Linked DNA regions of Maricaulis maris. The protein of the gene in region 2 binds, or shares a complex with, the protein of the main gene of each other region. Links are inferred from orthologs where the notes say so. Each region holds a gene or a part of one and is shown on either strand. Other genes may lie near its edges. The genes, in order: dnaG and AAA969_RS05740.

What was found.
Region 1: the proteins of AAA969_RS05740 (region 2) and dnaG are in contact, whole or in part, in a crystal structure (PDB 2R6A), measured with the Geobacillus stearothermophilus proteins. The link is inferred for Maricaulis maris from one-to-one orthologs. Residues at the interface, in WP_033016901.1 of Geobacillus stearothermophilus: Ser13, Glu15, Ala16, Gln18, Glu91, Leu92, Asp94, Ala95, Val96, Pro97, Thr98, Ala99, Ala100, Asn101, Tyr104, Tyr105, Ile108; in WP_049624496.1 of Geobacillus stearothermophilus: Lys456, Leu457, Leu458, Pro459, Ala460, Asn463, Ala464, Leu467, Leu535, Leu536, Ile537, Ala538, Gln544, Glu545, Asp548, Tyr549, His552.

Annotation. Positions count from the first base shown.
Region 1 is NZ_AP027270.1:2,252,660-2,255,888, forward strand. The notes cover bases 1-2,913. They hold dnaG (DNA primase), read right to left. Parts: upstream 2,422-2,913; coding sequence 580-2,421; downstream 1-579. Other genes in these bases: rpoD (RNA polymerase sigma factor RpoD), read right to left, coding at 1-527; AAA969_RS10685 (beta-propeller domain-containing protein), read right to left, coding at 2,520-2,913. In the rest of the region: more of AAA969_RS10685, read right to left, coding at 2,914-3,229. UniProt on the Escherichia coli protein: RNA polymerase that catalyzes the synthesis of short RNA molecules used as primers for DNA polymerase during DNA replication.
Region 2 is NZ_AP027270.1:1,241,620-1,244,758, reverse strand. What follows is about bases 303-3,125. They hold AAA969_RS05740 (replicative DNA helicase), read left to right. Parts: upstream 303-883; coding sequence 884-2,368; downstream 2,369-3,125. Other genes in these bases: alr (alanine racemase), read left to right, coding at 2,349-3,125; rplI (50S ribosomal protein L9), read left to right, coding at 303-699. In the rest of the region: rpsR (30S ribosomal protein S18), read left to right, coding at 1-51; more of rplI, read left to right, coding at 64-302; more of alr, read left to right, coding at 3,126-3,139. UniProt on the Escherichia coli protein: The main replicative DNA helicase, it participates in initiation and elongation during chromosome replication. Travels ahead of the DNA replisome, separating dsDNA into templates for DNA synthesis.

The DNA.
Region 1 (3,229 bases), 1.0 Mb from region 2 along the record:
CTTTCGCAGAGGCCGCGGATCATCGCATTGCGACCGGCCTCGATGCGTTTGGCGATGGCGATCTCGCCTTCGCGCGACAACAGCTCGACCGAGCCCATCTCGCGCAGATACATGCGGACCGGGTCGTCGGTGCGGTCGGCAGAGCTGGGAGTGTTGAGACCGGTAATGGCGGTCTTGGAGGCGCCGGCCACGGCACGGCTGTCGCTCTCCTCTTCCTCGTCATCCTCGTCATCATCATCGGATGACGCAGCGCCCTTGGCCGATTTCGGCGTCTCGGCAGCGTCGTCATCGACCTCGGCATCATTGTCGACAACATTGATACCCATTTCGGAAAGCTGGGCGAGCACGTCCTCGATCTGCTCGGACGAGAACTCCTCGCTCGGCAGCACCGCATTGAGCTCGTCATGGGTGACGTAACCGCGCTTCTTGGCGGTCTTCACCATATTCTTGACGGACTGGTCCGTCAGGTCCAGGAGCGGACCATCCGAGTTTTCTGCAGCGTCGTTGGCTTCAGCCGATTTGCTCATTTATTCGTCCCTTGTCGCGCCGCCCTGGGGCGCGCAATTCGAATTATACGCATCAGGAGGATTCGGAACGAGAGCTTTCGAACCGGTAGGCATCTACCACCTGCCGAAAGCGTTCCGAATCCGCCTGCTTGAGTTCTTCGTCCAGACGGGCCCGCGCCTCATCACGACGTGTCTGTGCATCGCTTCGTTCCATATAGGCATGAGCGAGCCGCTTCCAAGCTTCCGCCCTCACCTCTGGAGACGCCTCCATACCGCCCAGTTCCGCCCGCATGGGTCTGCGCTCACCGTCCAACCGCTTAATCTCTGCCGCATATCCGGCGTCGGCCAATTCGGCCCTTAGCGTGTCGGTCTGCACAAACTGCCCAGAAGAGCACGCGTCTAGAACGGCGTCGCGCAGAGTGTCAAGCGGTCCCAACCGCAAAAGCGCCAGCGTCTCGACCTGCGACGCGGCGATTTCAGGGTATTCGATGGCCGCCACGAGCAGGAGATGGCCCAGCCGGGAGGTCGGATCGGAGCGCCGTGACTGCTTGTTGCGGAGCTCAGCCGTCGCCCCCAGCGGCACACCCTTGCCCGGGCGCCACGGCCCACGCGATCCGCGCTGCCCGGACTGCGGACGGGCGCCAAAAAGCGCATCCATGCGCTGATCGAACTCGCGCTTGTACTCCTCGCGGATATCGCTGTCGGCAATCTGTGAGACCAGGGCCCGAATCCGGCGCCGGAAGCCGGCCCGGCGATCGGGATCGTCGAGCGGCTCGAGCAGAACCTCGCGCTCCCAGATCAGGTCGGCGAGCGAGCGGGTCTCGCGGAACACAGCGCGCAGGGCGTTGGCTCCCTCTTCGCGGAGGATGTCGTCCGGGTCCTTGCCGTCGGGCATGAAGGCAAAGCGCATGGTCTTGCCCGGCTGCAGCAGCGGCAGGGCACGGTCTGCGGCCTTGAAGGCAGCCGCCCGCCCGGCGCTGTCGCCGTCGAGGCACATGACCGGCTCACCGCCGGCCCGCCAGAGCAGCTGGATCTGCTCCTCGGTGACTGCAGTGCCGAGCGGCGCAACGCCGTGCTCCAGCCCGGCGCGGGCGAGCGCGATCGCGTCGAGATAGCCTTCGGTGACGATCAGGCCACGGATGTCCTGCTTGGGATCAGAGGCCGCCTTGCGCGCCTCGGGATAGCGATAGAGCAGCGAGCCCTTGTGGAAGATCGGGGTCTCCGGCGAATTGAGATATTTCGCCCGCGCCTCCTTCGACAAGGCCCGACCACCAAAGCCGACCAGGCGATTGCGCGGATCGTGGATCGGAAAGGTGATCCGGTCGCGGAAGCGGTCATAGGGTGAGCCATTGTCCGGCTCGATCAAGAGGCCGCACTCGACGAGATCGGCCACCGGCGCACCGGCGGTGACCAGTTCGTCCTTCAGCGCGGTCCGGCTTTCCGGCGCATAGCCGATGCCGAAGCGCACACAATCCTCGCCGGTCAGCCCGCGCGATTTGAGATAGCGACGAGCCTCCTCGGCGGCCGGTGAGCGCAGCGCCCTCAGGAAGAAAGTCTGGGCGCTCTCCATCCACTCAACGAGCGATTTGCGGTGCTGGGTCTTCTGCTGGCTCTCCGGATCGGGCTCGGGCAGGCGCAGACCGGCCTCGCCGGCCAGACGCTCGGCGGCTTCCATGAAGGAGAGCCCCTCCATCTCTTCCAGCCAGGTAAAGATGTCGCCATGCTTGCCGGAGGCGAAGCAATGATAGAAGCGTTTGTCATCATTGACGAAAAACGAGGGCGAGCGCTCTTTCTTGAAAGGCGACAGGCCAACGAATTCGCGGCCCTGGCGCTTCAGCGCGACGCTGCGGCCAATGAGGTCCGACGGGCGCACTCGCGCCTTGATCTCGTCGATGAAGTCCTCATTGAGACGCATGGAAAAGCACAACTCCGCCCGCAAAAACCCAAGCGGACATGATGCACCTTATTTGTCCGCTGGTCGATTTATTCGCTCAGGCACCGGCCCGCGCCGGCTCAATCCTTGCGCGGTCCGGGCGTGAAATTGACCCGGCCGATTTCCTCGACCCGTTTCTCTCCCAGAACACCCTCAACGATTTCATAGCCCAGCAGGGCCAGGATGCGGTCACGCAGGAAGATGGGACGGGCATTGCCATACCAGTCCGTGCAGGAGGCGACACAGTCGTCATCCAGCCCGGGACGGGCCCGCGCCTGCAAGCGACCGATTCGCGAGAAGCTGCCCTGCTCCCGCTGCAGGAAAACCATGTCCGCCTCGCGATCATCGCTACCGAGGAGCGGCAGGGCGGCCAGCCCGTCCCCGTCAGCGCCGCCGGGTCGGAAGAAGAAGGCATGGCTGCGGCTTTCCGACTCCGCGGTGTCTTCGAGCACGAACCGGTCCGCGATCATTGGCGCGTCGCCGTCCAGCGACACGGTGACAAAGCTCGTGTCCTCGCCCTGGGTGACAATCAGCCCGTCACGCCCGATCACCTCGATCCGCGACACCGGATCCTCGAGCCCCAAGCGGGTTGCCGCGCCGCCCTCAAGCGGCACAGCCAGCGCCAGATTCTGCGTTGCGCCGTCCACCCGCTCGTTCAGCCCCACCAGCAGGGTGTCACCAACATGGCGATTGCGGACGATCCGGGCGCGTTCGGCGACCGGAAGGAATTGATAGTCCGAGGGCGTCACCGCTTGGCTGCCATCCCCGAAGCGGGTGGTCGGCAGCCGCA
Region 2 (3,139 bases):
GCGATCAAACGCGCCCGCCAGCTGGCCCTGCTCCCCTATGTGGTCGATTAAGGAGAACTGACAATGAAACTGGTTCTCTTGGAACGCGTAGAAAACCTCGGCGTCATCGGTGACGTCGTGTCCGTGCGCCCCGGCTTTGCCCGCAACTTCCTTCTGCCGCAAGGCAAGGCCCTGCGTGCAACCGAAGCCAACATGGCGCGCTTTGAAGTGGAGCGTGAGCTCCTCGAGAAGCGCAATGCCGAACGCGCAGCGGAAGCGGCTGAAGCTGGCAAGACGATCGATGGCGAAAGCTTCGTCATGATCCGTCAGGCCGGTGAAAGCGGTCAGCTCTATGGTTCGGTCACCTCGCGTGACATTGCCGAGATCGTGTCTGAAGGCGGCACCAAGGTTGTCCGCTCGCAGATCGCCCTCAACGCGCCGATCAAGACGCTCGGCCTGCACGAGCTGAAGATCAAGCTGCACGCCGACGTTTCCGTGACCGTGACGATCAACATCGCACGTTCGCAGGACGAAGCCGAACGCCAGGCCGCCGGCGAAGACGTGATCGCAGCCCAGGCTGACGAAGATCGCGCCATCGCGGACGCCCAGGCTGCCGAACTCTTCGAAGCCAGCGAGGAAGGCCAGGAACTGGCTGCCCAGCGCGAAGCTGCCGAAGACGCCGGTGCCGGCGAAGAGGAAAGCGAAGAGACCGACGCGTAAGCACGGGTAACTTCTCAGCTTTTAACGGATACGGGCCGGTCGCGAGACCGGCCCGTTTTCATTTGTGCTCCCGCCTCTCCGTTTTCCACACTTGTCCACAGCCCGCCCAAAGAGCTGTGGGCAATCACGGCCCGGGCCGTCTCAGGGGGGTGTATCCCCGGCGTGCCTTCTGTATCCCAAAGGCATGACCACTGCTCTCCTGCCTTACGAAGATGACCGCCAGACCGAGACGCTCGATTCGGCACCGCACAATCTTGATGCCGAACAGGCCTTCCTGGGCGCGCTTCTCTATGACAACGAGATGTTCCACCGGGTCGCCGACTGGCTCAAGGCCGAGCACTTCTATGATCCGGTCCATGGCCGCATCTTTGAAAGCGCGACCGATCTGATCGGCCGCGGTTCGCTGGCCGATGCCGTTGTCCTGAAGACGGTTTTCGACCGCGATGACGGCCTGAAGGATATCGGCGGCACCACCTATCTCGCCGTCCTCATGGAAGGCGCCGCGACCGGGAATGCAGCGGTTGAATACGCCCGCATCATCTATGAACTGGCGCTGCGCCGGGAGCTGATCCGGATCGGCAATGATCTCGCCAATGCCGCCAGCGCCGATGTCGAGGTTCAGGCGCGCGAGCTGATCCAGGAAATCGAGCAGCAGCTCTACAACCTGGCAGAAGAAGGCTCGGCCTCTCGCGGCTTTGTCTCCTTCAAGCAGGCGCTCGCAGAATCCGTCGAGACCGCGGCGGCCGCCTATGAACGCGATGGCGGCCTGTCGGGTATTTCCTCGGGCCTCAAGTCACTCGACGAAAAGCTGGGCGGCATGCACCCGTCTGACCTGATCATCCTCGCCGGACGCCCGTCGATGGGCAAAACCGCGCTCGCCACCAATATCGCCTTCGATGTGGCGCGAAACTACCAGTTCGAGATTCAGCCTGACGGGACCAAGAAGACGATCAATGGCGGCGTTGTCGGTTTCTACTCGCTCGAAATGTCAGCCGAACAGCTCGCCACCCGCCTGATCGCCGATTACACCGGCATTCCCGGCTACATGATCCGCCAGGGCACGATCGACGCGACCCAGTACGAGGAGATCCGCGACGCCTGCCTCGAGATCCAGGGCCTGCCGCTCTATATCGACGACACGGGTGGCCTGCCTATCTCCGCCCTCGCCGCCCGCGCCCGCCGTCTCAAGCGCACGCATGGCCTTGATCTGATCGTGGTCGACTATCTGCAGCTGGTGACCTCTTCGAAAAACCGCTCGGGGGGAAGCCGCGTGGAAGAGGTCTCCGAGGTCACCCAGAACCTCAAGGCCCTGGCCAAGGAATTGTCGGTACCGGTGATCGCCCTGTCCCAGCTCTCGCGCCAGGTGGAAAACCGCGAGGACAAGAAGCCGCAGCTCTCCGACCTTCGGGAATCGGGCTCGATCGAGCAGGATGCCGACGTCGTCCTCTTCGTCTATCGTGAAGCCTATTACAAGGAACGCGAGAAACCGCGCGAGGACACACCGGAATACCTCGCCTGGGAGGAAGAGTTCCGTCGCATCGAGAAGCTCGCCGAAGTGATCATCGGCAAGCAGCGTCACGGTGCGATCGGGACGGCAAAGATGGCGTTCGACGGCGCTCGGACGAAATTTACGGATCTGGAAACGCGTTTTGACGACACCCCGTCCTGACCAGCCCGACCGCGGCACTGCTGCCCGACCGGCTCCGCGACTGATCATCGATCTCGGGGCCATCCGACGCAATTACGCCACGCTGCAATCCCTGGCCCCGACGGCGCATGTCGGAGCGGTTGTCAAAGCCAATGGCTATGGCCTTGCCGCGGCCGAGGTCGTGCCGACCCTCGCCGATGCCGGCTGCCGCTGTTTCTATGTGGCCCATACATCGGAAGCCCGCGAGGTCCGCGAAGCGCTCGGCGAGCGACCGGCGGACATCTTCGTCTTCAACGGTTTCTGGCCGTCCGAGCTGGATGAGCTGCGCACGCTGTCACTGTTTCCGGTGATCAATGACCTCGGTCAGCTCGAGGCGTTGCGGCAACAGGCACCCGATCTGCCCTTCGCGCTACATTTCGACACCGGGATGAGCCGCCTCGGGCTCGATGCCGACGAGACCGACGCGCTGATCGCCGATCCGACACGTCTGGACGGCCTCCATTTGCGCCAGATCATGAGCCATCTGGCCTGCGCTGACGCCCCGGACCATCCGCTCAACGCGCGTCAGCAGCAGCGTTTTGACCGTATCCGCCGGGCCTTCCCCGCCATCCCGGCCAGCCTCTCCAACTCGGCCGGAACAGTGTTGGGGCCGGATTATCACTATGACGTGCTGCGGCCCGGCCTCGCGCTTTTTGGCGGCATGCCACCGGTCGGTCAGCCCTCACCGTTTGAGCCGGTTGTCTCGATCGAGGCGCCGATCCTGCAGATCCGCACCCTGCGCGCCGGCGACAC